One region of the Neobacillus sedimentimangrovi genome, then DNA from elsewhere that is predicted to be linked to it. Evidence: riboswitches for the same ligand, from Rfam matches in the RefSeq annotation. Region 1 holds a riboswitch; each other region holds the start of a gene.
What was found. A riboswitch is a leader RNA that binds a small molecule or an ion and turns the genes downstream of it on or off. The one in region 1 is predicted to bind preQ1.
Positions count from the first base shown of each region.

Region 2: linked by a shared signal. The riboswitch ahead of queF (preQ(1) synthase) and the one ahead of queC (7-cyano-7-deazaguanine synthase QueC) in region 1 are both predicted to bind preQ1.
Region 3: linked by a shared signal. The riboswitch ahead of GZA11_RS02740 (QueT transporter family protein) and the one ahead of queC (7-cyano-7-deazaguanine synthase QueC) in region 1 are both predicted to bind preQ1.

Region 1 covers NZ_JAAFZF010000001.1:112,142-122,570, forward strand. Annotated here, with positions in the region: gene GZA11_RS00600 (sulfurtransferase TusA family protein) at 1-28, shown strand, start outside; gene GZA11_RS00605 (sulfite exporter TauE/SafE family protein) at 79-849, shown strand; gene GZA11_RS00610 (MBL fold metallo-hydrolase) at 1,097-1,789, shown strand; gene GZA11_RS00615 (DinB family protein) at 2,025-2,483, shown strand; partial or broken gene GZA11_RS00620 (helix-turn-helix domain-containing protein) at 2,849-3,304, shown strand; gene GZA11_RS00625 (GNAT family N-acetyltransferase) at 4,081-4,530, shown strand; gene GZA11_RS00630 (YjiH family protein) at 5,129-6,403, shown strand; gene GZA11_RS00635 (short-chain fatty acid transporter) at 6,467-7,783, opposite strand; PreQ1 riboswitch class I at 7,966-8,008, shown strand; gene queC (7-cyano-7-deazaguanine synthase QueC) at 8,055-8,723, shown strand; gene queD (6-carboxytetrahydropterin synthase QueD) at 8,728-9,201, shown strand; gene queE (7-carboxy-7-deazaguanine synthase QueE) at 9,194-9,919, shown strand; gene GZA11_RS00655 (hypothetical protein) at 10,014-10,301, opposite strand.
Region 2 covers NZ_JAAFZF010000008.1:21,644-32,072, forward strand. Annotated here, with positions in the region: gene GZA11_RS04910 (GntP family permease) at 1-946, opposite strand, end outside; gene gntK (gluconokinase) at 968-2,509, opposite strand; gene GZA11_RS04920 (GntR family transcriptional regulator) at 2,502-3,233, opposite strand; gene GZA11_RS04925 (NAD-dependent epimerase) at 3,440-4,471, opposite strand; PreQ1 riboswitch class I at 4,712-4,758, shown strand; gene queF (preQ(1) synthase) at 4,883-5,383, shown strand; gene GZA11_RS04935 (queuosine precursor transporter) at 5,399-6,016, shown strand; gene GZA11_RS04940 (L,D-transpeptidase family protein) at 6,251-8,152, shown strand; gene GZA11_RS04945 (ParM/StbA family protein) at 8,550-9,716, shown strand; gene GZA11_RS04950 (hypothetical protein) at 9,733-10,323, shown strand; gene GZA11_RS04955 (DUF4023 domain-containing protein) at 10,386-10,429, opposite strand, start outside.
Region 3 covers NZ_JAAFZF010000003.1:109,919-120,347, reverse strand. Annotated here, with positions in the region: gene GZA11_RS02765 (LacI family DNA-binding transcriptional regulator) at 1-357, opposite strand, end outside; gene GZA11_RS02760 (carbohydrate ABC transporter permease) at 461-1,279, opposite strand; gene GZA11_RS02755 (carbohydrate ABC transporter permease) at 1,279-2,139, opposite strand; gene GZA11_RS02750 (ABC transporter substrate-binding protein) at 2,329-3,627, opposite strand; gene GZA11_RS02745 (globin domain-containing protein) at 3,958-4,350, opposite strand; PreQ1 riboswitch class I at 4,608-4,652, shown strand; gene GZA11_RS02740 (QueT transporter family protein) at 4,698-5,195, shown strand; gene GZA11_RS02735 (DinB family protein) at 5,350-5,874, shown strand; gene GZA11_RS02730 (exonuclease domain-containing protein) at 5,993-6,601, opposite strand; gene GZA11_RS02725 (DoxX family membrane protein) at 6,870-7,379, shown strand; gene GZA11_RS02720 (hypothetical protein) at 7,442-7,660, opposite strand; gene dmpG (4-hydroxy-2-oxovalerate aldolase) at 7,799-8,815, opposite strand; gene GZA11_RS02710 (acetaldehyde dehydrogenase (acetylating)) at 8,837-9,721, opposite strand; gene GZA11_RS02705 (IclR family transcriptional regulator) at 9,766-10,429, opposite strand, start outside.

The sequences.
Region 1 (10,429 bases):
AAAGTTCTGGATGAAGAAAGGGAACTAATCTTATCATGGGGAACCTGCTTGGGTTCCCTTTTTTAGGAGGGAAGGAATATGGAATTTATGATTATCATTTTTTTCATCGGTTTTATTGGTTCCTTTATTTCTGGGATGTTAGGAATCGGTGGATCCATCATTAAATACCCTATGCTTCTTTATATACCGCCATTATTTGGTTTTGCTACCTTTAGTGCTCACGAGGTTTCAGGCATAAGTGCGATACAGGTATTTTTTGCAACGATCGGAGGGGTATGGGCTTTTCGGAAAGGTGGATATTTAAATAAATCCTTAATTACAAATATGGGGATTAATATTTTAATAGGAAGTTTTATTGGCGGATATGGCTCAAAGCTAATGTCTGAAGCAGGCATCAATTTGGTATATGGAATACTTGCATTAACTGCAGCGGTCATGATGTTTATTCCTAAAAAAGGTTTGGATGACATTCCATTTGATCAAGTGAAGTTTAATAAATGGCTTGCAGCCATCCTCTCTTTGATAGTTGGGATTGGGTCAGGAATCGTTGGGGCGGCAGGTGCCTTTTTATTAGTACCTATTATGTTGGTTGTCCTAAAAATACCAACAAGGATGACCATTGCCTCTTCTATGGCCATTACTTTTATTTCTTCCATCGGAGCTACAGTTGGTAAAATGACAACAGGCCAAGTCGATTATGGTCCCGCCATCATTATGATTGTAGCAAGTCTTATTGCATCTCCATTAGGGGCCGTGACTGGGAAAAAGATAAAGACGAAAATTCTTCGAATCATTTTGGCATTCATGATCCTAGCAACTGCCGTAAAGATTTGGATGGATATTTTGTAGTAGATTCAATGAAGATAAGAAAGGGAAGAGAAATCGTTATTAGAAAACTCCTCTCCATTTATTCATGGTTAAAACTCAGGGAGTCTCTTTTCATTTTTTTTATAAACTTTCCATCATGGATTTATCATTTTTTTATGTAATGATCTATTTAAATGAAATGTATGATATTTTGAGTTTTATGATATATATTTTTACAATGGAAGTAAGTCTCTATTAGGAAAAATTAGAGTAAGATGGAGGACGGAAAATGAAAATTATCGGGCTTCCTATTCATTATGAATTTAATGGCCAAAAAGATACGATTTACCCGACCTTAATCATCATGAATAATGAACTTACCTTAGTAGATACTGGGCATAAAAATTTTTTGCCGCTGATTACCAATGAAATTCTCAAATATAGCTATCAAATGGAGCAACTAAAAAATATTATTATCACACATTATGATAACGATCATATCGGTTCTTTATATGATTTTAAGAAAGAGTATCCGTGGGTAAAGATTATAGCTAGCGAAAAAGAATCGAAATACATCAGTGGGGAAGTCAAATCAGAGAGATTAGCGCAAGCCGAAGCGTTGCTAGAAAACATGTCAGCGGAAGAAATCGAATTTGGAAAATGGTTTATCCAACAATTAAAGAGTTTGAAGCATGTTCCAGTAGATCAAACGGTCCGTGATGGGGATTTGATTTTAGATGACCAATGTAGAGTCATCGCCACACCAGGTCATACTTCCGGCCATATTTCACTCTATATTCCTAGCTTAAATAGTGTCATTACCGGTGATGCCGCTGTAAAGGAAAAGGATGAATTAGTGGTAGCCAATCCACAGTTTTGTTTAAACCTTGAAAAAGCGGAACAATCTTTGGCTAAACTTAAAGATCTACAAGCGAAAAATTATTATTGTTACCATGGAGGGAAATACGTTTCTAGTTCCTAACAAAATTTGAACGATTCGATTCATACATGTGATTTTAAGTAGGATCATCCCATAAGGTATGGTATGAGCATTTCGGGGGTGGTCTTTTCTTTTGGCTGTTTCGTAAGGTTGTACCAAATGATTCAAAAGGGAATTATTTTCTTCTTCAACGAAAGGGATAGGTTCGTTTAAGAAGGGATATTCCTATCTTTAGTCGAATTTTGTTTTTTAGATACCTATTTAAGGGGTGAAGTGTGTGGAGGAAATAATGAATGGGATAAACCACTGGATACAAACCTTACCGAAAGTATTAAACGCAATGTTAGAAACAGAAATATCCAATCGCCCATTACCAAATAAATGGTCAAAAAAAGAGATTTTAGGACATCTATGTGACTCCGCCATAAATAATCTTCAAAGGTTTATAAACATTCAGTATGAAGAACAACTATTGGTCATCCAATCCTACAACCAAGATCAATGGGTCAAACTTCAAAATTATCAAGAAAGACCACTGGATGAGATATGTAACCTTTTTATCGCATTAAATAAACAAATCATTAAAATTTTATCAAATATTCCGAAAGAGAAATTATCTTATGTTTGTGATATAGGTAACAATCAATTGAAAACAGTAGAGTGGTTAATAAAAGATTATCTTAAACATATGGAACATCATATTAACAACCAAATTCTGATGAAAAATTATGCGTAATAGGGATTCTGCTAAGCTGCTTCCTTTTGGAAGTGGCTGTTTTTACCTTTCAAGAAATATTGAATTGTATTTAAATGGATTTTTGACAAACACATGGCCGCACTTGCCCTTGGTCGCCATTTTTTATTCTATTGAAGGAAATGGAATCAGTAGAGGTAGTTCCAGATAATTGGTTGCCACAACCTGATACGGCTCCATCCAATCTTACATACAAATTATAATCATTGTAAACATGAAGTTGCTACTTGGATTTTCCTGAAAAATGAAGGTGCAACAGGAGGTTGCCCCTAGATGCACCTATTAAGAGCTTTACTTTAACCACTATTTTCCTCGATAATGGAAAGGAAGAAAGGTGAGGTTGAACAATGATTTTTAGTGAACGATTAAAAAGAGAAAGAGAAAAAAGGGGATGGTCACAAGCCGATCTTGCAGACAAACTTCATGTGAGTCGTTAGTCTGTTTCGAAATGGGAAACGGGTAAGAATTATCCAAGTATCGAAATCATCATTGAGTTGAGTGATTTATTCGGTATTACGATAGATGAATTGTTGAGGAGTGACAAAGAATTGACGGAAAAAGTGATTAAAGATAGTAAGCAATTGGCCTATCCAAAATGGAAAACATTTTTTGATACGGTATTCATGTTAGGCGTATTTTTATTAATCATCAAACTATCTATTCTCGGCTTCAATTATTTTGTTGGTACAAAAATAACGATATTAGAAGGCTTGCCAAAATTTGTCGTAAACTTTTTACCATTCGTATTAATGGTTGTTGGTGGCATTGGCTCAGATAGTTTGAAAAATAAATATAAAGATTGACAGTAAAAACCGTCGGGATTTTTATAGTACGAGAAATGATATGTAAGACAGGTAAGGGAAGTGGTATATACCACTCCCTTTTCCACTTTCTAAGAATGAAATGGTTTTATGAGGATCATCCTTTGTTGCCCTGGAAATGATTCACCATGCTCGTGTTTACGTGAGATAATTCTTGGTTGGGGTTCAATCCCAATAGTTAAAAATGATTTGTCCTATTGTTTCGGGTTTCCAGTTGGAGATTTGAACCAATTCTGCACTATTCAACTCTTTGGATGCTACAAAACTTTGGTAAACCGGAGCATTTAGCACATCTGATTTTAATACTTGAAAATAAAGAGAAATTTGCTCATCAATAAAAGGTTGGTCGATAAATGTAATGTTTCCATTTTCAACTACCGATGCAACTGCAAGATAAGGAAAATGTATTTATATAGAATTGATTATCAAAAATTCTCAACTTGTGTAGGCTATTAAATTCAATGACCTTTCAACCGCTACGTAATGCAACATCACAACATAATTGCTTAAATTGTCTCCCGTCTACTTGAGGTGGAGGGGTGTTGACTTTTGGTTCATAAAATCCAGTTATACCATTAGGAAGTTTCACTATTGGTCACCACCTACTAAATTTAGAAAAAAGCAACCTATCAAATTATATCGGTCATTTTATATAAAAAGTGTTATTTACAATAATATAAAGAATTTGATAAGGTTTCAAATTTCAAGATTTAATTTTACAGAGCCATAAATAAAAAGAATTGAGGGGGAAGTAAAACATGATTCGAAAGTTGGACATTCGTGTGAAGGAAACCGCGGAGAAGGTTTTAAACATTCAAATCCCAGCCTATCAAGTAGAGGCTGAGATGATTGGTTCTTTTGAGATCCCCCCATTAAAAGACACAGTGGAAACCTTGCAAACATGTGGAGAAACTTTCTATGGCTATTATTCTGACGAACAACTTTGTGGAGTAATTTCCATTAAAGTGGTCAATGAGGAAGTAGATATACATCGATTAATCGTCCACCCGAATCATTTTCGAAAGGGAATTGCTCAAGCACTATTAGATTTTATAGAAGCCAATTTTAAGATGAATCGAATGATCGTGTCCACCGCTTCCAAAAATGTCCCAGCCGTCCGTTTTTATAAAAAGAATGGATTTCAAGTGATAAAGGAAGTCATGGTTAATGGAAACCTCTCCTTAACCTATTTTGAAAAGAAACGGTAATGAAGATACAATGGGGGTACTACATGACTGGAATAGTTAAAACTCCACAATCACCATATTATGCTTCAGCATTCCGGTTGGAGGGTTAGAGTTTAAAAATCTCACAAACCTATAAATTCTGACTAAATGCCACCGAAAATCCCCTGAAAAAAGTGAATGTTTCATAAAATAATTACTATAAATATCCCGGTTTGACCCAAAATCTTTTGTTTACACCTAAAACTTTTTTCTTTTTTCCAAAGTTTTAATAGTATTTTTCTGAATATTTAAACTTTATAATACATTTATTAATAGGGATTTAGGAGTGAAGGACAGAACAGTCTAGGATGCTATCCATTGATCTAGGTATGACTTCATGACTAGGAAGATTTAGACAGTAGCAGCACTCCGGATATGGTTTCACTGTTATCATCAGGAAGAGGCGGAAAGACCGGAGAATTGGGTAGGCGGTCCGAATCTAGGAATCTTTTACATTATTTTGAAAGCGTTTTTATTTTTAGGGCAATTACATTTTAAAGGGGGAAAGTGTATGACAAATTTTCCAGTGGAACAAGAAAAAACGGTGAAGCCGGAATTGCGGGCAAATAACTTGGGGAATATGGCAAAGTTTTTTGTCTATAGTGCGATTGGCATTTTCGTCTTTTTTATTCCGGTCACTTTGAATGGAAAATCTTCCATCATGCTCGACCATATTGTTTCCTATATTCAAACGGCTGTACCAGGTGTCTTGCCTTATTACGCTCTCCTTGTGATCTTATTAGGAGCCATTTACCCATTTGTAAAGGGAACATGGAAAAAAGATACCGTTTCACTCATTTTTTCAATTTTAAAAGTAATTGGTTTGGTTGCTGGAGTAATGCTTGTCTTCAATTTTGGACCAAAGTGGTTTTTTGATCCTAATATGGGGCCGTTTTTGTTTAACAAACTGGTCGTGTCCGTAGGTTTACTCGTCCCTATCGGCTCGGTGTTTCTTGCTTTATTGGTGGGGTATGGGCTATTGGAGTTTGTCGGGATTTTCATGCAGCCAGTCATGAGGCCGGTATGGAAGACACCTGGACGTTCGGCTATTGATGCGGTGGCCTCCTTTGTTGGAAGTTACTCCATTGGCTTATTAATTACCAACCGGGTGTTTAAGGAAGGAAAATATACGATCAAGGAAGCTGCGATTATTGCCACTGGCTTCTCCACTGTTTCGGCCACCTTTATGATTGTCGTAGCTAAAACCCTGAACTTAATGGAAATTTGGAACACCTATTTCTGGGTCACCTTTGTCGTCACATTTTTGGTAACGGCGATTACGGTTCGGATATGGCCATTGTCCAAAATGAGTGATGCCTATTATCAAGATATGGAAGGCGATGAAGAGGTCATTATAAAAAAAGACCGAGTAAAAACGGCATGGAATGAGGCCATGAAGACCGCCAATCAGTCTCCGAGTCTTGGTAGAAATATTTGGGACAACTTGAAAGACGGATTCGTCATGACCATGGGAATTTTGCCGTCGATCATGTCGGTAGGCTTATTAGGTCTTGTCTTGGCAGAATATACGCCGGTATTTGATTGGCTCGGCTATATTTTCTACCCGTTCGTAAAACTCGTTCAACTGCCGGATGCGATGCTTGCTTCAAAAGCAAGTGCTGTCAGTATAGCCGAGATGTTCTTGCCTGCACTCTTGGTGACAAAAGCTGCCCTTGTGACGAAGTTTGTCATCGCCGTCGTGTCTGTATCATCCATCATCTTCTTCTCGGCCGTAGTTCCATGTATTCTTTCTACAGAAATTCCGCTCACTGTCGGCAAACTGATCGTCATCTGGTTTGAACGGGTGGTATTAACCATCCTTCTTACGGCTCCGATTGCTTATTTACTTTTATAACAGGAAAAAGCATTGAAAAAAACCTCGTCCAAGTGGCGAGGTTTTTTCATGAGTGGATGTAAGCTAATAGACAAAATAAATCAAAATGGAACTGACGATTCCGATCCAAATGGCGAGCAAGATACAATATCCCATGATATGACGTATATGGAGGCCGACAATACTTAAGATGGGTAATGCCCAGAATGGTTGGATGAGATTCGTCCAAGCATCTCCCCAGCCTACGACCATGGCAATCACACCAGGATCGACTCCTAGCTCCATTCCAGCGGGGACGGAGAGAGGCCCTTGTAGTGCCCATTGGCCACCACCAGATGGGGCGAGTAGGTTGACAAGTCCGGCTGTCCAATAAGTAATAACCCCAAATGACTCCGTACTTGAAATGGAGATCATTCCTTTAATAATGATATCGGCAAGCCCTGAGCTCCCTAAAAGTGCAATAATTCCTGCATAAAATGGAAATTGAAGAATAATCGGTGAAATAGAACCTGCTGCTTCCTGAAAGGCTTTACCGTACTGATTCAGTGAACGGTGAAACATTAGACCTAATGATAAAAACAAAATATTAATGAGATTTAAATTAAGGTCCGTTCCTTTTCCCAACTGTAATATCGTATAAATGAGACCCACCAATCCAATTAAAATTCCAAGGATAGGGGTGTTTTCTAACGAAGTGGCAAAAGTTTTTTCTTCTTCTTTTTCCGTTTTAATCGGTTGTTGCTCTTTTTCTTTTGGTGTATAAGGAATGATATTTTTCTTGGGCGCCATGAATAGAATGAAAATCGGCATGGTGATGACGAGAGTGATAAGGATGAGAATGGTACCAGGATGAAAAATCGTTTCTGAGGTAGGAATGACGCCCATGACATCTGCTAGAAAATGGCCTTTCGTTGCAACGGTTAAACCAATGGAGCTTGATAACCCTGCTGAGTAGAGTGCGGTAGGGGCGTAGGCACACGCTACTAATAATGGAAAATGAGCATTTTGATTTCGTTTTCCAACCTCACGTGCGACAATCGCACCAACAATGACAGCCAACCCCCAGTTAATATAATAAGCGGCGGATGTAATGAGAAAGGTATAAAGATAGGCTTTGTTTGCGGTATTGGCCTTTGCTGAAAGGGCCTCTAAACCTTTACGGATAAATGGAACCGAGGCAAGGACCATCCCTGTCATGAGTAAGAGCACCATTTGCATCGTAAAAGCTAAATAAGTCCAAAACCCATCCCCATACGACTGAAATAATTCTAATGGATCTGTAGGAGTCACAAAAATAGCCAACACAAATACAAGCAAGGTCATCAACACTGCAATCACAAACGCATCTGGCAAATATCGTTGTACCACCCGAGAAAAGCGTTCTGAAACTCTGTTTAACATTGTTTCTCCCCCCTTTTTACTACTCAAAGTATGACAAAAGAGATAGTGTTATAACCTAGTTCGTTTTGGTGGGAGGAGAGGACCTTGTTCATTTTTTGTACCAAGAGTCTTGATGAAGATAGATTGAAAAATTGCTAAAATAGTATATAATCATATAGTCAAGTAAATAAAATCCGCATGAAGCGGGAGAGGTTCTAGCTACCCTCTATAAAAAACTAAGGAAAACAGGACTAATTTCTTTAGTAGTCCTGTTTTTCTGTTAAAAGGAGAGATTTTCATGTTGAAGAAAGAGAAAGCTGTTGTCGTTTTTAGCGGAGGGCAGGATAGTACAACCTGTCTGTTCTGGGCAATGGAACGATTTGAAGAAGTCATCGCCGTTACGTTCAATTATAACCAAAGACATAAGCTTGAAATTGAATGTGCTCAGAACATCGCGAAAGAACTTGGAATACAACATCATATTTTAGATATGTCCTTATTAAACCAACTGGCACCTAATGCTTTAACTCGAAATGATATTGAGGTGAAAGAAGGGGAGGATGGAGCACTTCCATCTACCTTTGTACCGGGCAGAAACCTTGTATTTATCTCATTCGCAGGTATATTTGCTAGTCAAATTGGTGCGAAGCATATTGTCACTGGTGTATGTGAAACAGACTTTAGTGGATATCCAGATTGTCGGGATGTTTTTATTAAATCATTAAATGTAACGTTAAATTTATCCATGGACCAGCAATTTGTCATCCACACACCATTAATGTGGTTGAATAAAGCAGAAACTTGGGAATTAGCTGACCAATTAAATGCCTTGGAATTTGTCCGGGAAAAAACATTGACTTGTTATAACGGAATCATGGCTGATGGGTGTGGGGAATGCCCGGCATGTCTATTGCGTATACGGGGATTGGACCAATATTTAAGCACTAGAAAGGAGTTATAAGCATATGTATGGATTTCGCATCGTAGATAAACTCCAAAAAATGGATGAAGATATTCAGCGTAATCAGCTAAAATACCATTCAAAAAGAGTATTGGTAAGTAAAGAATTTACTTTTGATGCCGCCCATCATTTACACTGTTATGAGGGAAAATGTAAAAATCTTCACGGTCATACGTACAAAGTTATTTTTGGTATTAGTGGGTATGTGGATGATCGTGGGTTGATGATGGATTTTGGAGATATAAAAGAGATTTGGAAAAAAGAAATTGAAATCTATCTCGACCACCGCTATTTAAATGAAACCTTGCCTCCGATGAATACGACGGCAGAAAATATGGTGGTTTGGATTTTTGAAAAAATGGCGGAGGCTTTAAAGAAAAACGATCAATTAATCGGTGCAAGAGTAGAATTTGTCCGTTTATATGAAACACCAACCAGCTACGCCGAAGCGAGACGGGAGTGGATGGAAGATGAGTAAAATACCTGTCATGGAGATTTTCGGCCCCACCATTCAGGGAGAAGGGATGGTCATCGGTCAAAAAACGATGTTTGTGAGAACGGCAGGCTGTGATTATTCCTGTAGCTGGTGCGATTCTTCTTTTACTTGGGATGGTTCAGGAAAAAAGGATATTCGAATGATGGAACCTATGGAGATTTGGCAAGAACTAGAGAGAATTGGTGGGAACAATTTCTCCTTTGTCACGATTTCTGGTGGGAATCCAGCCTTATTAACAAATTTAAGTGAATTGATTCAGCTGCTTAAAGAGAAGCAGATAAAAACAGGTTTGGAAACGCAAGGGAGTAAGTGGCAGGATTGGTTTTATGAAATTGATGAACTAACCATTTCCCCCAAACCGCCAAGCTCCAAAATGGATACCAACTTTGAAATATTAGATGAAATCATTTCGAAATTAAAACAAAATGAACAATCAAAATTTAGTTTAAAGGTTGTTGTCTTTGATGAGGAAGATTATCGATATGCCCAAAAAGTGCATTCACGTTATCCAGACATCCCGTTCTTCTTACAAGTGGGTAATGATGATCTAACCACGATGGATAATAAGGAATTACTTCTTCATTTGCTGGATAAATATGAAAGACTAATAGAAAAAGTCATCCAAGATCCAACATTAAATAACGTGAAAGTATTACCGCAAATGCATACATTATTATGGGGAAATAAACGAGGAGTGTAGTTGATAAAAAAAGTCACTCAGCTTGCTCCATTCATGAGGGAGGCGTCTCGGTTCATGTTCCGAGACGCTTTTTATATTGGTTAGTCATGGATGTTTAGTACGGATAGGGGTACGGATATCCCGTTTGGTATGGATAGGCATAATAGGGATAAGGATATGGGTATGGTGCTGGATAAGGGCCAGGTGTTGCTGCTGCGCCTAATGCTAATCCTGTTAGTGCCCCAGCCGTAAATCCTGGATAGAACCCGCCATGAGGATGAAATCCATGTCCTCCATGTCCTCCGTGTCCTCCATGCCCCCAATGACCATGACTGCCTCCATGTCCCCAACCATGGCCTCCACCATGTTGATGTGGTCTTACGTTGTTTGGATGAATATTCATTACATGTCACACCTCCACCTATGAGCTTCTATATCCTATGCCTATTAGGCTACAATTGCTATATGTATTTCAAATTGTTACTCATTTTTTGGTACTTTAGTTAAATTTTTACAACAAATATAAAAACA
Region 2 (10,429 bases), on a different contig from region 1:
TGATTAAAAGCATCATCCCAATATGTAAGATGGCAGTGGTACAGGAATCCATAATATCCTTCATTGGAATTTTTCTTGCCAATCCCATCGTATAGATAGCAACAAGTAAAGAGATCAACATGGAAGTACCAGCATCACCAATAAAACGGATAGCTGCCAGAAAACCATTATCATCAAACCCCATCGTTTTTTGAATCAGTGTAATAATGGTTGCAATCGACATTAAAATAACTGGAAGGATGGCAGTAAATACACTGATCCCAAAACTAGGTGTGTCTTCAAGTTTGAATACCTTTTGTTCGCCTAAAGAGGCAATGTTTCCTGTTTTATGGAAGGAATCTGGTACTAGTTTTTTAGCTAATTTTGTAAAGATAGGTCCGGCTAATAATACCGTAGGAATGGCGATAATAAAACCATACAGTAAAACTTCCCCAATGTTTGCACCATATTCGCCCGCAATAACCGTTGGTCCCGGGTGTGGTGGAAGGAAACCATGTGTGACAGATAAGGCAGCTGTCATCGGAATACCAAGATAGAGGATGGAAACCTTTAATTCTCTTGAAATAGCAAAGACAATTGGAATTAATAATACTAGTCCTACTTCAAAGAATAAGGCGACCCCGATAATGAATGAAGCAACAACAACGGCCCATTGAATGTTTTTTTCACCGAACTTGTTCACGAGGGTCATGGCAATCCGTTGTGCGCCTCCCGCGTCGGCAATTAATTTACCAAGCATGGCTCCAAGCCCAAATATTAATGCGAGGTGGCCAAGTGTTCCACCTAATCCTGCTTCAATGGTTTTAACAATTTCTTCAAGAGGCATTCCGAGTGCCAATGCTACCCCGAATGATACAATGATTAATGAAATAAAAGTGTTTAATTTGAAACCCATGATAAGAATGAGCAAAGCTATAATTCCAATTGCGACAATAAATAAAGGCATCGATTGCTCCTCCTGTTCTTATTAGTTGTATTTAAGTAAGCTTCTTTGATAATCCGCAATCCTTTTATACTCCTCTTCTAACACTCTTGAAAGATGAATAAATATTGGCAGTAATTGTCTGTATTCTTTTGCTGCATTTTCATTTGGTGTATGTTTATAGGTGCTACCAATCATGTCAGACACGACTTCAAACGATTCAATTTTGCCTAAGGCATAAAGGCCTAAAATACAGGCGCCCAGACATGAGCTTTCATAGCTTTCTGGAACGACCACTTCTGATTCAAAGATGTCGGACATCATTTGCCGCCAAACCTCTGATCTAGCGAAGCCTCCTGTTGCCTGAATTCGGGTGACAGGACCATCCATGCACTCGGTTAATGCGAGAAATACAGTGTATAAATTATAGATAACCCCTTCTAATGCAGCCCGAATCATATGTTCTTTTTTATGTGAAAGGGTTAAGCCGAAAAAGGAGCCTCGCACGTCAGGATTCCATAATGGTGCGCGTTCACCAGCGAGATAGGGATGGAATAATAATCCGTCTGCACCTGGTTTTACACGTTCAGCAATTTTGGTTAAGACTTCATATGGATCTATTCCAAGTCTTTTGGCTGTTTCCATTTCAGATGAGGCAAATTCATCGCGAATCCATCGTAGAACGATTCCACCATTATTAACTGGTCCACCAATAACCCAATGTTTTTCCGTTAAGGCATAACAAAAGATTCTTCCCTTTTCATCTGTTTTTGGCTCATTTATGATGGTCCGTATGGCTCCACTTGTCCCAATGGTAACCGCAACCTCGCCCTTTCTAATGGCATTTACACCCAAATTGGAAAGTACGCCATCACTTGCGCCAATGACAAATGGTGTGTCTGGTTCGATTCCGATCTGTTTTGCTAGATCAGGATTGCAATTTGTAAATACCTTTGTAGTTGGTACAAGATCAGGCAATTGATCTCTAGTAATCCCGGCTATTTTTAATGCCTCTTCATCCCAATCCAAGTTTTTGAGATTCATCAAACCCATCGCGGAAGCAATTGAAAAATCGACCACATATTGATCAAAGAATTTTTTAAAAATATATTCCTTGATTCCAATATATTTTTTTGCCTTGGTAGCGATTTCAGGTCGCTCATTGACAATCCATGTAATTTTACTTAATGGCGACATAGGATGGATGGGTGTTCCTGTTCGTTTATAGACCTCATGTCCATTCCATTCATTTTTAATTTTATGGGCCCATGCTTCACTACGGTTATCTGCCCAAGTAATACAAGGAGTTAGTGGCTGATCCTTTTCATCCATTACTATGACACTATGCATGGCACTACTGAAGGAAATAAACTCCGGTTGTTTTTGTGGATTCTGTTTCATAATGTTTGAAATGGCTTTTAATACAGTTTGAAAAATTTCATCTGGGTTTTGTTCAGCTGTTGATATATCTGGTGTATAAAGCGGATAGCCAATATTTTCTGTTTGAATGACTTCTCCTTTCTCAGAAAATAGGACCGCTTTCGTACTCGTCGTACCAATATCTACTCCTAACATATAGCTAGTCATCTTGTTGCTCGACTCCTTTAGTTAACATTTGTTGTGACATCCAGAGGTCTTCAACTTTCTCTTGAACATCATCAAAGTTTTTGTGCAATGATTCAATCATTAATGCTCTATCTTTTGTTCTGATGGCCTCAATATAAAGATCATGGTTATTTATAATTCTAGTAAAATCATCATATTTTTCTTTGATACGAGCACGCATCGATAAGAGAATAAGACTTTCCATTACCGGCTTTAAATTATCCCAAATCATCAGGACATAGGAATGATGAATCGACCGAATAATCGTTTCATGGAACATGATATCTTGATAGGAAAACTCATCCGCATCTTTATATTTGATTGCGACTTTCATCATTTCTAATATTTTGCTAAGTTCGTTTACTAATTCTTGAACATCCATTTTTACTAATCGTTCAAAGACAAACGTTTCGATGAGCAGCCGAACATCATAAATTTCATTTATTTCTTTTTCGGTTAAACCTATAACAACGGCCCCCATTCTTTCTAACCGAATGAGATTTTCAGAAGCCAGTGTTTTTAATGCTTCACGAACGGGAGACCGGCTTACGGAAAAATCTGCTGCCAATTTGTTTTCTGATAGAATGGCACCGCTTTCAATGATACCAGAAATAATCCGCATTCTTAGCTCACAGGCCACACGCTCTCCGGTTGAGGCTTTAGAAAGCCATTTTGTTGGATAAAGAAAATCTATTGATTCGGACATTCATCCACCTTCTTTAATTCGAGTATACTTGTATACAAGTATTATAACTAAGATTTTTAATAATGCAAACGCTTTTATTCAATTGTTATGTTTAAATAAAATAATAGGATTTTAGAATTGTAGGTAGTTTACACTACTTATATCTTCTCCTTTAATAACTGTGGAAAAAGATTTATGTTCTTTTTAACACCCTTAAAAAAATCCCTTCAATCATGAAGGGATTTGCTTTTCTCGTTTAAGTGATACATTTTATACCATTCGACAAAATGGCCTAAACCTGTTTCTAATGTGGTGGAAGGATAGAATCCCACATCTTTATGCAGATCAGTAATATCCGCATAGGTTTCTTTTACATCCCCCGGCTGCATAGGCAATAATTCTATTTTTGCTTTTTTGCCAATCAGTTTCTCTAATACTTGAATAAAAGCCAATAAGTTTTCTGGGCGGTTGTTGCCGATATTATAAATTTTATAGGGGGCTTTACTTGAACTGATTCCAGAATTTTCTTTATCCCCACATGGCCTTGTTTTAGGTGGCTTATTTAATAAACGGATAATTCCTTCGACAATATCGTCGATGTAGGTGAAATCTCTTCTCATGTCACCATAATTAAATACCTTTATTATTTTTCCTTCAAATATATTTTTTGTAAAAGAGTAGTAGGCCATGTCGGGTCTTCCCCACGGTCCATAAACGGTAAAAAATCGAAGGCCTGTAGTAGGAATTTGATATAAATGGCTGTAGGTATGAGCAATTAATTCATTTGCTTTTTTCGTAGCTGCATAAAGACTTACTGGTTGGTTGACGGGGTCTTTTGTCGAAAAAGGGATATGGTTAGTTGCCCCATAGACAGAACTTGAGGAAGCATAAATGAAGTGGTCAACAGGATGATGTCTGCAAGCTTCTATAATATTGATAAACCCTACTAGGTTGGATTGGGCGTAGGCATGAGGATTTTCGAGACTATAGCGAACGCCAGCCTGAGCAGCTAAATGAATGACAATTCTTATAGAATTATTTTCAAAAATGGAGTTTAATGCTTTTCTGTCGGTAAGATCCATTTTATAAAATTCAAATTGAGGATAAACCTTCAATAGTTCTAGCCTGTCCATTTTTAAACGAGGATCATAATATTCATTTAAATTATCAATGCCAATCACATGATGGCCAAGTGTCAACAATCGTTTGGAAAGATGAAATCCAATAAAGCCAGCCGCCCCTGTCACTAAAATGGTCATTATTTTACTTCTTCTCCTTTCGAACATGTTCCAATCCGTAATACGATACAATATGCAGCAGGAGATAAGGAGGTATGGATATTTGCACGAAAAAAAGGATAGTATGTCCCCAAATTTCATCTTGGTATGCGTTAGTTCCATTATATGCAGGTCTATTGGTGGTTAACATTTTTTTACATTGACACAGATAAAGGGGATCACTATAGTATAATTAGGAAAAAAAGAATACCCGTAACTGAAACGGGAGAGGTTCATAGCTGATACCCTCTATAAAAAACTATGGATTCATGACAACTGGCCATGTCCATAATGGATGTGGCTTTTTATGTTTTTGTCCGTTTAGTTTGAATGAGAAGCGGAAACGAACCTCTCCTGTGAAAGTGGATTACACATTTTACAGGAGGTTTTTTTATGTCTGGAAGAACTTATGAAGAAGGATTAAAGGATTTAACATTGCTTGGGAATCAAGGGACAAAATACTTATTTGAATACTCCCCAGATGTGCTGGAAGCAGTTGAGAATCTTCATCCAAATCGGGATTTTTTCGTGAAATTTAACTGTCCTGAATTCACCAGCCTTTGCCCGCTGACACGTCAGCCGGATTTTGCCACTATTTATATTTCTTATATCCCTGATAAAAAACTGGTGGAAAGCAAATCTTTGAAATTATATCTGTTCAGTTTTAGAAACCATGGGGATTTTCATGAGGATTGTGTCAATATTATCATGAATGATTTAATTAAGCTCCTTGATCCAAAATATATTGAGGTTTGGGGCAAATTTACCCCTCGTGGTGGGATTTCAATTGATCCATGGTGTAACTATGGTAAACCGGGTACAAAGTACGAAGAGATGGCCCAATATCGTTTAATGAACCATGATCTTTATCCTGAAAAAGTGGATAATCGATAGGAAAGAGTTAAAGATATGCTATTTTATTTAAATGGTATATTTACAGGATTATTGATTTTGGCCAATATCACGGCAGTAAAGCTTTTCCATATTGGAACTTGGGTAATATTGCCCGCAGCGGTGATTATCTATATTTTTACCTACCCTATTATTGACGTCATTACGGAGGTTTATGGAAAAAAAGATGCCCAAAGGACGGTTCATTCAGGATTAGTGACACAAATCCTTGCTTTAGTCTTTATAACAATTACGATCCATTTGCCTGAAGCTCCAGTATTTAAAGATCAGGAGTCTTTTGAGACGATTTTAAATGGAAGTTTTCGGGTGGTACTTGCCAGCTTAATTTCTTACACTGTCAGTCAACACTTGGATGTATTTGTCTTTAATCTATTAAAAAGCAGACATGGGCAAAAGAAACTATGGTTACGAAATAATGCCTCCACCATGCTAAGCCAATTAATTGATACAACCGTTTTTATTGTGATTGCTTTTTATGGAACAATACCGCTAGAAGTACTAGGCACTTTAATCATTACTCAATATATTTTTAAATTTTTAGCAGCTATTTGTACGACTCCTATTGTCTATTTCCTGGTAGGGATTGCTAGGAAACATGAAGCAAAAATACTTTAGGTCAATAATTTTTTTAACCCCTTGGTCTATGACCAAGGGGTTTTTGGCTTGGATTTAACATTATTTAATAAAATCGGGAAAATTTTGGACAAATAATCTTTTAGTCTCTAAAATTTTATAGTAATATTTAACCATAAAAATATTATACATATTACAAATTCTTCACCAAATTATGACAAACTATTTAATTTATTCATGGTATTTTAATAGAAATATATAACCGGGGGAGGAAATATGAGAAAATTTACGGTCATTTTTGTTTTATTACTGTGTATGTTTTTGAGTTATATACCAAAAGTAGATGCAGCGAGTTCACAATTAATTATTATTAATAAAAAGACAAACACTCTTGCATTCTATGATTCTGGAAAGCTAGTTCGCACATTTAGTGTAGCAACAGGACGTACAAGGGATTTAACACCTGAAGGGACCTTTAGGATTGTTAATAAGATTGTGAATCGTCCGTATTATACGGGTGGTATTCCAGGGGGAGATCCGCGTAATCCGTTAGGAAACCGTTGGCTTGGATTAGAGGCTAGAGGGACATATGGTACAACCTACGCCATACATGGGAATAATAATGAAAGCTCTATCGGCAAGTATGTTAGCTCTGGCTGTGTACGCATGCATAATGATGAAGTCCGTTGGCTTTTTGATCGGGTAAAATTATATACCCCAGTCATTATTACTTATTCCAGCAATAGTTTTGATGTGATAGCAAAGGAAAAAGGGTATTTGGTTGAATCAAATGGTTGGGTAAAAGTTAACGGCAATTGGTATTATTATGAAAAAGGTGTGCCTAAAACCGGATGGCTAAAACATGGGGGCCAATGGTATTACTTAGATAAAAATGGTGTGATGAAGACTGGATGGGTCTTAGTCAATAACAAATGGTATTATTTACAACAATCTGGGGCAATGAGGACTGGATGGTTATTAGACCGGGGTACTTGGTATTACCTTGATCAATCCGGTGCCATGAAGACTGGCTGGTTATACAATGGTGGAGCTTGGTATTACCTTAATAATAACGGTGCCATGAAAACTGGTTGGTTAAAGGATAAAGGAACATGGTATTACCTCAAAAATAACGGCGCCATGAAAACCGGATGGCTCTTAGATAAGAAGAAGTGGTATTATCTTGATAAAAGTGGAGCTATGAAAATTGGCTGGCTGAATGAATCAGGTAAGAAGTACTACTTGGACAATAATGGAGCAATGGTAACTGGCTGGTTAAAATACGAGAATAAATGGTATTACTATAATAATAATGGTGTCATGAAAACCGGATGGCTCTTGGATAAGAAGAAGTGGTATTATCTTGATAAAAATGGAGCCATGAGAATTGGCTGGCTCAATGAATCAGGCCAGAAATACTACTTAGACAATAGTGGAGCAATGGTAACGGGATGGTTGAATATCGAAAATAAATGGTATTACTTCCAGAACAGTGGTGCTTTGGCTGTTAATACAATAGTTGACGGCTATAAAGTAGGTAAGGATGGAGCTAGGATCCAATACGTAGCGTTAGGTGACTCATTAGCTGCAGGAATTACTCCAGAAAATAAAGATGATTTAGGATATCCAGATTATATTGCTGATAATTTTGGCAAAGACTCAATTGGATATAAAAATTTAGGTGTTCCTGGATATACATCTATTCAATTAAAAGCGGATGTGCAAAATAATAAGGAAATTCAAAAATTAATAGCTGAAGCGACACATATTACAATTGATATCGGTGCGAATGATTTACTCCCATTACTGCCAGATAATCCAGATGAAGCTTTAAATCCTACTGAAGTAATGCAGGCAATTGGTGATGTCTCTAAGAACATTGATTCAATTCTTGGCACAATTGATAAGCTAAATCCAAATGTAAATGTGTATGTAATGGGATACTACAATGCGTTCCCATATTATCCTGAAGAACTTCAGAAACAGTTATTACCGTTGATAAAGGCATTAAACGATGAAATTAAAAAACAAGCTATTGAAAATGGCGATACATTTGTAGCAACTGATACTGTCATTGCTAGTGACTTTAAGAAATATATTCCAAATCCAGACAATATTCATCTAAGTAAATCCGGATATCAAGTCATTGCTGATGAATTTTGGAAAGTAATGAAGTAGATGGTGTCTGACACCACTTAGAAAATGAAATAGAAGGTGCCCTTCTTGGGTGCCTTCTTTTTTTATAGATACCTTTAATAAAATCCTTTTTTGTAAAATTTGTTACATTACCCGTATGTAAACATCTTTGTAAACATGTATACCAATTGTAGACAATTTGTTTACAAAGATGTTTACACATATACAAATACGTACACATTCTTTAATAGAGCGATGTATACATATTTGTAATTAATGTTTACGTAAATGTTTACTTATTTTCCAATGTTTACAAATTGGTATACTTTATTACACTTATATTTCTTTTTAGCTTGTGACATTGAAGTATCAATGCATCTTCTATACGCTTAATAGTAAAGAAAGTTTTCAATCTATTAAGTGAAAAGGAATGATGTTGATGACGAAGTCTAGAATTGCTGCTGTAGACGTAGGCAATGACTCTGTTAAGGCCATTTTCGGTGAATTAGAACGTGAATTAAATATTCCAAACATTATTGCAAGAGACACAGAAGATCGGCCTGTAATCGGCATCGAAGATTTGGACAGTAAAGATCCGTTGGATGGAATCCATATTAGAGTCCACTCCCCTTCCTTAAAAGAAAACAATGTGATTTACCGTGTAGGGAATTTGGCAACGAAAAGCATTAATGCAACTGAATTAGATCCCGGCAGTAGTAAATCGGAGGAAGACCAAACATTAATTATGCTGTTTGCCACCCTGGCACTAGATGCAGTGAATAGTGATTTTCCACGGAATAAGAATGTTATTGATGCTAGCTACATACTTGGAACCGGTCTACCGCTTCGTGAAGTAAAAGAAGGAAAAGATGCAGGATATCGCTCAAAATTGCTTGGTTCCGTTCATCAGGTTGAGTTTCTCGTCACACCAAAATATCAGGGAATGAAGGTCAATATTAAATTCGACGAAGTGAAGGTTTATCCAGAAGGATTTGCTGCTTTTATCAACTTGGTGATGGATAATAGCTTAAAAATTATTAATAAAGACCTTATTGACAAGCGTATCTTAATTCAAGATATTGGAGGATTATCTACGGATATCGCGGTCATTAAAAACCGCAATGTTGATGATGACAAAGCTCAAGGGTTTAATCTTGGGGTTTCAGAATCACTTGAGCAAATACGAGAAGAAATCCGGAAAAAACACGGCGTGGAGCTTGATAGTCGTCGTGATGTCGTCGAAATTATTACAAAGAAAAATGACCGCAACCATATTATGGTGAAAGGAAGCCGGACAAGTGTCCATGATATCACTGACCGCATCCTACTTGATTTGGCAAAGAAACAATACAGACTTCTAAGAAATGTTTGGGCTAAAAATTCGCAAACGGAAATCTGCTATTTTGTTGGCGGCGGTTCAATCATTTTAAAGGAATATATTAAAAATATAAACAACAGTCTAGATGGCTATAATATTGATTTCTTTGAGGATGAAAAGGAAAGCATTTGGATGATGGCTAACGCCTATTACAAGCTTATTAAGGATTTTATCCGTAAAACAGAAAAACAAAATGCTGTTAAAGATAAAGCTCCAGTTAAAAGCTAATTAAAGGTGTGAGTCTATGAAAAAGACAGCCACTAAGGAGATTAAACGTGGACAGGCCATTTCTTTTCGCCTTCCCTCTGATACACCAGATTATCTATTAAAACAGCTACAAAAAATAAAAGAAACCGAACGTAGGAACTTTTCTAGTAAGATTGCTGAGTTTGTCCTGCAAGGGGTCAGTCAATCTTTTTCGCGGGAAAAAGAGACAATCACCATTCCCCTTCCGAAAGGATTAACGAAAGCACAGCGTGATTGGCTAAAGCATGAGCATTCAGAAGCACTATTAGGAAGTATCCTATATCATTTAATTTCTGACCCTGTAAGGTCAACAGCACTGCTGGCCTCATTAAATAGCAATGCGGTAGATATTGATGAGGCTCTATACCTTCAGGAAGAGGCAATGGCAAGTCAACAGGTTGTTTCTGCCGATATGGAAACTGATATTCAACAAGATTTTACTGGCGGAATGGAAATGGAAGACGATTTAGAAGAGTTGACTTTGGAGAATTTGACACAGATAGACTCCTCCATTGAAAATCAAATTGAAGAGAAAGAACTGGACATTGATGATTTGTTGGGTGGCTTCTTAGCAAAAATGAATCAATAGTGGCGGCCTTTTTCCCCACCTGAATGACTAATTATGAAATTCGGGTGGGGAAAAGCATCGTTTTAATGGGTTTTATTCGGTAGTTTTTTACTTGGTGTATCACTAC
Region 3 (10,429 bases), on a different contig from region 1:
CCCTTGCACCATCTTAACTGTATCTTGAAAAATATCTTCCTCTGATTCTCCAGTTGCAATGCATATGCTATACCCTTGTTTATGGCAATAGGCACTAATGCCGGTTAATACTTCTGGAAACACAGGATTTTGCAAGGATTGGCTTATGGAATTCTTCATCACAATCCCAATTGTCTGTGTGGATCTCTGAACTAATGTCCTTGCATTTAAATTCAGATGATAGCCCATTTCCTCCATAATTTTACGGACTTTCCGTTTTGTTTTTTCACTAATATTTGGACTATCCGATATGACACGTGAGACAGTAGAGGGAGAAACATTTGCTTTTTTTGCAACATCCTTGATTGTGACCGACACCACTTTTCCCTCCTCTCATTCTTGGAAATAAGTCAGATTATCTGTTGTCATACAAGCTAGTTATGTTCGAAAAAATACTACTATTAAACATGTTCCTCGTAAGCTATTTGACCGCACCTTCGGAAACACCTTTGATAATTTGCTTCTGTGCAAAGAAATAGGCGATAATGACAGGAATAATTGCTATTGTTAATCCCGCTAATGCTAAATGCCATTGTTTTGTAAACTGACCAAAGAAAAAGAACATTTTCAATGGAATGGTTGCAGATTCTTCTTTTAATACAAGAGATGGTAATAAAAAGTCATTCCATATCCAGATAATATTAAGAATTCCTACCGTTACAGATATTGGCTTTAATAACGGGAAAATAATATGCCAAAATACTTGAAATTTATTAGCCCCATCAATATATGCCGCCTCATCAAGTGAATTGGAAATTCCATTCATTGCACCATGGTATAAAAAGATTGACAAGCTGCTTCCGAATCCTAAATACATAAAGATCAAACCTGCACTATTCAGCATGTCTGCTTGACCAAAAATGGATACAAGCGGAATCATGACAGATTGGAAAGGGATTAGCATGGCACCAACAAACATGAAAAAGATAAAACCACTTAATTTACTTTTATTTCTCGCTAATGCATAGCCCGCCATAGATGAAAAGATGATGATGATCCCTACTCCTAAAATAGAAATGATTAAGGAATTCATCAAAGAATGAATAAAATCTAAATGATAAAAGGCCTCAACAAAGTTTTCCATCGTAAATTCTTCAGGCATTCCTAGTACATCGGAAAAGATTTCCCTTTTCGTTTTGAACGCATTTACAACCATTAAGTAAAATGGTGAAAGCCATAAAAGGGCTAACAAAAGGCCGAAAATTTCAAGGATAATGCGATTTCTTTTCTTCTTCTGCATTACATTTCGACCTCCCGTTTTTTATTATAATAAACCTGTGTTAACGCCACTGTTGCCACAAGAATCAAGAAAATGATCCCCTTAGATTGAGCAAACGCCATTTGATTATCATTAAAAGCTGTCTTGTAAATTTCCATTGCCACCATCTGTGTGGAATTAAATGGTCCACCACCAGTTAATGACAAGTTTTGGTCGTATATTTTAAAGGAGTGAGATACAGTCAGGAACATACTTACAGTGAAAGCAGGTGCAACTAATGGGAAAGTAATGTTTTTAAAGCGCTGGAAGCTATTTGCTCCATCAATTTCAGCCGCTTCCATTAAGTCCTTCGGTATATTCTCCAAATATGCAATGTAAATAATCATAATATAGCCAGCCCATTGCCAGCAGTTTAGAATCACAAGTCCCCAAAAGCCTGTTTCTGTATCGGATAACCAGCCTTTCAAAGCTTCAATGCCTAGCAAATCACCGATTCCACTAAATGCACTTACGAAAATAAATTGCCAAATAAATCCTAAAATAAGTCCACCAATTAGGTTGGGCATGAAAAATATAGTCCGTAAGAAGTTACTAGTTTTCATTCCTTGTGTAACTAACAAGGCAAGTCCTAAACCAAGAACATTAAGTAAGATCACTGATACAACAGCAAATTTAATAGTGAACCACAATGATGCTCTGAATTCTTCGTCCTTAAATAAATCAATATAGTTGGCAAATCCTAAAAATTCGGTAGCGGTCAGACCATTCCAGTTGGTGAAAGAATAATAAATTCCAAAAAGTAATGGGATGATGACGACAAGGCCTAACCCTAATAGGACCGGCGTCAAAAATATCCAAAATGATATATCCCGATTTCTCACCTAAACCCCCCCTGTAATAATTCCCGATCAATTAAGGGAATAAATGTAGCACCTTTGGCAAATAGAATAATAATCATCACTAGTTTTTTAATAGCTAACGAAGCAACAATTACTGCTTCGTTAGCTAGCATATATTCATTTGAGGGTCAAACTTAAGCGTTTGTCCGCCTTATTGACATTTTCTTCTGGTTATTTACGTGATTTTTCCCAAGCTTCTTGGGCTTTTTTAATTGCTTCGTCCCAAGTACTTTCACCACTTAAATATTTTTGCATATTTACAGCTAATACCCCTTCTTGCCATCCAGTTGGTGATCCTAAGAATACCCAGCCAATGGTATTACCTTCAGAAGCATATTTGTAAATTTCTTTTGAAAGTGGATCAGCAATTTTAGATGTGTCATAGCCTTCATACGCCGGGATAAATTTAAAGTCTTCCAATACAGCTGTTTTACCAGCATCAGAAGTATACATCCAGTCTAAGAATTCCTTAGCAGCTGTTACTTCTTTTTCATCACTCTTCTTATTTACAGCCCAGTACATTGGAACTCCTACAGGTAATTTACCTTCGAAGCCTTCAACTGGAATTGGAACAAAACCAATATTCTTTTCTGCAAATTCAGGATCGATATCATAGATAGAGTTGTAAGTCCAGTTCCCTTGTTGGATCATGGCAACTTTTCCTAATGAGAATAATTGTTCTACTTGTTGAGAATAATCAAGGCTTAATACAGGCTGAACAGAGTACTTCGCTTGTAAATCAAGCATTCTTTTCAATTCTTCAGACTTTGTGAAAGGAGCGGATTTGGCATTATATGCTTCAACAACACTATGATTAAAATCAGGCGCCATGAAAACGTTTGCTAAATGGTTACCAATAACCCATTGTTCTTTAGCCGCTAATGCAAATACTGCCTCAATCCCTAACTCTTTCTTTTTACTATCTAAAGTTTTTACTGCCTTTTCTAAATCTTCATATGTTTTAATAGACGCCGGGTCAATTCCAGCCTTTTTAAATACTTTCTTGTTGTAAATAAATCCATAACCTTCTTGGTTAAATGGCAATCCAAGAACTTCCTCGCCATCCTTCACACTATCAAGAGTTCCTTCAAGTGCTGCCTTTGCTGCTTTTGTTTCTGACAGGTCCGCAAGGTAATCCCTATAGTTTTGGACATCTGATGGTCCACCTACGTTAAAGATATCTGGTTCATCGCCAGAAGAGAAGGCTGCTTTTAAAGCTGCACCATAGTCGTTACCGCCACCAACAGTTTTTACATTGATCTTTATATCAGGATGTTCTTTTTCGAATTGCTTCACAAGGTCTTCAAATTGGTTTTTAAATTCAACCTTAAATTGGAAGATATCAACCGTTACTTTATCCCCACTACTGGCTTTCTCTTTATCATCGCCTGTACCACCGCATGCTCCCAATACAACACTTGACGCTAACAATGTTGATAAAAGACCAGCATACAACTTTTTCCCCTTCATTTCTTTTCCTCCTAATAAACTTGTAATTTTCAATAGTTTTTCATGAATTCGTTTGCATAAATTCACGAAAAAAACATCACTATAAGCAAACGCTTCCAATTCAAATTTAAAATTAATCTATTAAGTACTAGGTAGAGTATATTAATAAAACCTATTTATAATTACGAAAACGTTTGCATTACGTGATTGATTTAATATTACCATAGCCTACCTATGTATACAAGAATTTTCAGATATTTTTATATAAATCTATTTGTTAAATTTCATAAAATTCCTAAAATAAAAAAAGATTCCCGTTCCTTCCTGAAGAAGTGACGAGAATCCTGTTAATTACTCCTTATCTGGACTGTTCACCATGATTCCTGCTACTTGTGTCAATCGATCATAGAAGGCTTGACCAGCAGGATTTTTATCTAGACCGATTTCTTCAAATGCTTCCTTCATGCAACGAAGCCAGCATTGGGCTCTTTTTGGTGTGATTTCAAATGGTAAATGGCGCTCTCTCATAGCTGGAGGTCCAAATTCTTGACTGTATAGGGGAGGTCCTCCTAAAAATTGCGGCAGGAACATGCGCTGCTTTCGCTTGATTTCTTCGATATCCCCTTCAAATAATGGCGCTAAATCGGGGTCGGCGTAAACGCGTGGATAAAATGCGTCAACCAGTTTATCTATAGTTTCTTGTCCACCGATCTCCGTGTAAAGTGATTTAAAAGGGTATTCCATTTTTTTCACCCCCTCTTCCATTTTCTCTTTTTTTCATTATAAAGAATTGCTTTGCGAAGTTTTGTGATTTAAATCACGTTTTTGTTTGACATCCATTGGCACGTCTATTAAGATTAAGTTTTTCCATCCATACTTTTGCCTTATACTTATCATACCAATGAAATGGATTCATACTTAGGTATTCAAATTAATTTTTTCCAAAATTGTGTCATTGACCCGTATTTCCTTTTATATTAATATATTAGCTTGTTAATAATGATAAAGTGGTTCGAAACCATCCCACTATAAAAAACTAAGGAGAATTTCATATGGAAAATACATCAAACATGTTAGATGCTCGTCAAACAATGAGCAGAGAAGGCAGCAAGGTACGGGGCATTGTTGTGAACGGAATTGTGGCGGCATTGTATATTGCTGTTTCAGCCATGATTGCACCATTTGGGTTTACCCAAGTTCAGTTCCGTGTTTCGGAAATATTTAACCATCTCATCGTTTTCAACAAAAAGTACCTGTACGGGATTATTTTAGGTGTATTTTTAACAAACCTATTCTTTTCCCCGATGAAGGCCTATGACCTCATTTTCGGTGTCGGCCAATCTTTACTTGCATTGACCATAACAATCGTTTCTGCACGCTATGTTAAAAGCATTTGGAAACGAATGATGATTAATACACTTGTATTTACGTTTACTATGTTCTTGATTGCACTTGAACTTCATTTGGCATTTGATTTACCATTCCTATTTACTTGGTTAACTACGGCCGCGGGTGAATTTGTTGTATTGGCTGTCGGCATGCCAATTATGTACCTCATTCATAAACGCGTCCGTTTTGATAAAATATGAAAATAAGAAGTAAGAGCTGTTGCTTAGGTGAACAAACCGGGCAGCGGCTCTTTTTTATGGTAATTTTTTGAAAGAAGAAATACAATGAAGTTAGTCCTAAATGAATTAGGATGTACAGTGATTTATAAAATTGATTAGATAGGAGAGGATTCGATTGCTTCAACGTCCAGAGGTAAATGAGTTCCCAGAGTACTATGTCCCGTATGTATCATTAGTACCTGAGGGGGATTTGATTCCAATTCTTCAAGAGAATCTTAAGAAAATGATCAAACTTTTTGATGGGATTTCGGAAGAAGACAGCTATTACCGTTATGGGGAAGGGAAATGGAGTATTAAAGAAGTCCTCGGTCACATTACAGATACTGAAAGAATCATGAGCTATCGGCTCATGCGTATCGGTCGCGGCGACAAAACACCTTTAGCAGGGTTTGACGAGGAATTCTTTGTCAATCATTCTAAAGTCAATGAATTGCCTGTAAAGAAGATTCTTGATGACTTTATTGCCACAAGAAAAGCCACCATTACCTTAATAGAAAACATGCCAACTGAAGCTTGGACGAACGAAGGGAACGCCAATAACACAAAGGTCACTACCCGGGCGATCGCCTACATTCTTGCCGGCCATGAAATTCACCACCGCCATATTATAGAAGCAAGATACTTATCAAACTTAAAATAATTGAGCATGCCCTCCTGTCCTCGAGTCAGACATTTTTTCTATGCCTATCGAAAAAAATGTTAAAAATAAGGCTCGATTAGAAATAAACCGCCATGCAGCAAACGGCATGACGGTTTTATTATCCCAATTTTGCTCTTGATGTAGCAGGCTTGTATTTTCTCATTGGACCGTATTCTAAGATTTCCTGAAGATATAAGTTCCCTTTTGGGCTCCTTTTTTTAAGTAATTCCATTAAATATGTAATATCATCCATCGCTCTATGTGTTTGAATGTTGGTGATTTCATGGGCTTCAAGCAGCGTAATTAATTTTCCGTTAGGGAAACCATATTGCTTCCATGGTACATTCCTCATCGTACAATACCACTTCATGTCATTAACCTCTGGATACATATGGTATAGAAAACTACGGTCAAAGGAAGCATTATGGGCAAACACCGCATCTGCCCTATGAAAATAGGTTCTTATTTTTACATCACTGAATCTTTTTCCACGCACAAGATCAAATGGGATTCCATGGACTTGAAAGGCCCTATCATAATTTCTACGAGCTGAATCTGATATCGGCTCCCTTAAAAAAGAATCTTCTTCTAAAACTTCTATTATTTCACCTGTATCCTCATGATAAGAAAAAAGCTTTAAAGCAAGTTCAATGACCTCATCTGTAGTCGGGCCTAAACCTGTCGTTTCCACATCCAACAGTAATCCATAGCACACCTGATTCCTCAATGCCATCATCCCTTAAATCGAAAATTTCCTTTATTATATCAAATATTCCCTAACCATCCTATAGAGACACCATTCCCTCAATACTATTAAACCCCGGAATACATGATGTTGACCTATCTATTTTTCATGACAATTGCAATGTAATAAAATGTTCAAGTCTTTTTGACTAATATGTGAAATAGTGAACAAAATCGTCTTCATTTAAGAACGATTTGCTATATTAATAGTGTAATAAATAATTTACCTTTCATTAAGGAGATGTATTAATATGTTTAACACATTTCTAAGGGAAAACAAAATTGCCGCTGGTATTTTAACCGTATTGCGTTTATTTCTTGGATATTCTTGGTTCACAGCAGGTCTTGGAAAAATAACTGGTGGATTTGACGCCTCTGGTTTCTTGAAAAATGCCATTGCCAATCCGGTGAAAGGTCCTGACGGAAGCGTTGTTTATGGCTGGTATGTAGATTTCTTACAAGGCTTTGCTCTACCAAATGTTGAACTCTTCAACATTCTCATTCCTTGGGGTGAAACATTAGTTGGTTTGGGATTACTATTAGGCTGCTTAACCACTGCTGCAATGTTCTTTGGTTTAGTGATGAACTTCTCTTTCTTCCTCGCAGGAACGGTTTCTCACAACCCAACGGACATTTTCCTCGGATTCATCATCTTAGCAGCTGGCTATAATGCTGGTCGCTACGGATTAGATCGCTGGGTCGTACCATTTATTCGTAAAACAACATTAAAAACAGATAATCGAGTAAAACATAATGCTTAACATTCACAAAAATACGCCTCTATCGCATTTCGCGAATGAGGCGTTTTATTTTTTAGTTCGTTTTACCCATTATTTTTCATTATATCTTCTTTATTCACAAACCAGTTCGTTACCTGTGTTAGAATGGCAAAGACCAAAAAGAAATTCATTGCCCATACATTGACAAACGGGGCAATGCCACCAAATTCAATGGTTACATTGCCTTTCAGTTTCATGACAATCATCGACTCAATAAAAACCAAGAAAAAACCAATTACCCCTGCAACTGCCGCTAGTAACATTCCTTTTCCCCCTGTTACACTCCTATTTAGAAAAAAGTTTGGCAAAATTATGACTTATAATTCCATTATATCGCCGGACGATTATTAACTAAAGGAATTACTTTTCAAAACCTCAAGGAATTGGCAAATGCTATCTCATTAAATGGAAATTACCTTGGACTTCGCGATTTCTGCTGCGACATCTACAATCATGTCTTCTTGCCCGCCAACCACTTTTCGCTTGCCCAGTTCTATTAAAATATCGCGGGAATCAATTCCAAATTTGGCCGCGGCCCGTTTAGCATGGAGAGCAAAACTTGAGTATACACCTGCATATCCCAATGTAAGGCTATCCCTTGTAATTTCCTGCGGTGTTTGCAAAATGGGGGCGATCATGTCTTCGGCTAAATCCATCATTTTATACAAATCTACACCAGTCTTGATTCCCATACGGTCTAGAACGGCCACAAGCACTTCTGTTTGCGTATTGCCAGCACCAGCTCCTAAGCAACGGACACTGCCGTCAATGCGAGTAGCCCCCTCCTTAATAGCAGCAAGTGTATTGGCCATCGCCAGAGATAAATTATTATGGCCGTGAAAACCTACATTCACTCCGATGGATTGTTTAAGAGCACGAATTCTTTCGGCTACTTGATCTGGAAGCAAATAACCGGCCGAATCGACCACATAAACGGTATCCGCCCCGTAGCTCTCCATTAATTTTGCCTGTTCCACCAATTTTTCAATAGGAGCCATGTGAGCCATCATTAAAAACCCGACTGTTTCCATCCCTAAATCTTTAGCGGCATGTATATGCTGTAAAGCCACATCTGCCTCGGTCACATGAGTAGCAATACGCGCCATTTTCGCTCCTAATTTGGCCGCTTCTTTCAGATCTTTTACCGTCCCAATACCCGGAAGAAGGAGAACCGCAATCTTTGAACGGTCGGCCACGGTTACTGCTGCTTCAATTAATTCCATTTCATTTGTACGGGAAAGACCATACTGTAAGGATGAGCCGGCTAGTCCATCCCCATGGGATACTTCAATATATGGAACACCTGCATCATTTAACGCCTTGGCTACTTTTATTACCTGTTCAACCGTATATTGATGGGAGATCGCATGGCTCCCATCTCGTAAGGCGACTTCCGTGATATAAATATCTCTGGTCATGTTCTAGTTATCTCCTTTCTATTACACTAGTTGTTTGGCTAATTGATTTTTTGCGAATTCTTCCGCTACCTTTACCCCTGCTGCTGTCATAATATCGAGATTGCCGGAGTATTTCGGCAAATAGTCACCCGCTCCTTCCACTTCAAGGAAGATTGTAATTTTACTGCCGTCAATGATAGGGTCAGTCCGTAGGCGGTATCCAGGAACATACGATTGAACGGTTTTTTCCATTTGTTTAATGGATTCAACGATTTTTGCTTCGTCCATCGTTCCCTCTTCAACAAGGGCATAAACCGTGTTTCTCATTAAAATTGGCGGTTCAGCCGGATTTAAAATGATAATGGCTTTCCCTTTCTTTGCACCGCCAATCTCTACAATTCCCCGTGACGTCGTTTCGGTAAACTCATCGATGTTTGCCCTAGTTCCCGGCCCTGCGCTCCGACTTGAGATCGTAGCCACTATTTCGGCATATTCAACCGGACTCACCCGGTTTACTGCGTGTACCATCGGAATCGTTGCTTGACCACCGCATGTAATGAGATTGATATTATCTGCGTCCAAATTAGTTCCCATGTTGACAGCTGGAACAACAAACGGTCCTCTTGCTGCCGGCGTCATATCAATGACTTTTTTCCCCGCTTTTTTTAACAACTTTGCATGGCGTATATGTGCTTTTGCTGAGGTGGCGTCAAACACAATATCAGCGAGTTCTGGGCGTTCAAGAAATCCGTCAATTCCTGTATCAATAGCGGTGTACCCTAACTCTCTGGCCCGTTTTAACCCCTCTGACTCTGGATCAATTCCAATGACTGAGGTAAGCTCCAACACATCGGAACGCCCAAGCTTCATCATCAGATCTGTTCCAATATTCCCTGAACCTAGAATCGCTACTTTTACTTTTGCCAAACCCATTCTCCTCCTCTTAAACTTTTATTAAAATAATCTACCCTCTACAGATGTACAGGTTTTTGTTGATAACCCATATTTCGTGAAATCGTGGCCGCCGCTTCTTTCATCCGTCGAATGATTTCCGTCTGGCTTTCATCACCCATCCTAAATTTTGGAGCGGCACAACTAATAGCAGCTATCGCCTTGCCATAATGGTCAAATATAGGAGCGGCGACACATTTAAGCCCAAGTTCAATTTCTTCATCATCTGTTGCATAGCCTTGTTCCCGAATGGTTTGTAAATGCTTTTTGACTTCCTCTTTATCTGTCATAGTGAATTCTGTATACGGTTTCAATTCAGTGTTGGATAAAAGTCTTTCAATTTCTTCCTCATCTTGAAAGGCAAGAATCGATTTTCCAACACCTGTACAATAAATCGGTGCTTTCTTGCCTACCTGCGAATAAATTCTTATCGCCTGTGGCCCATCTATTTTTTCAACATAAATCACTTCTCCCCGTTCAAAAACCACAAGATGGACGGTTTCTTTCAGATCATCTACCAATTCTTTTATAATTGGACGGGCTATTTTACTTAAGTCAAACTGGGCACTGACCTTGTTTCCAAGTTCAAACAACTTTAACCCCAATTTGTATTTCAGATTATTTGGATCTTGCTTCAGATACCCTCTATACTCAAGTGTCTTAATAATGCCATGAACCGTACTT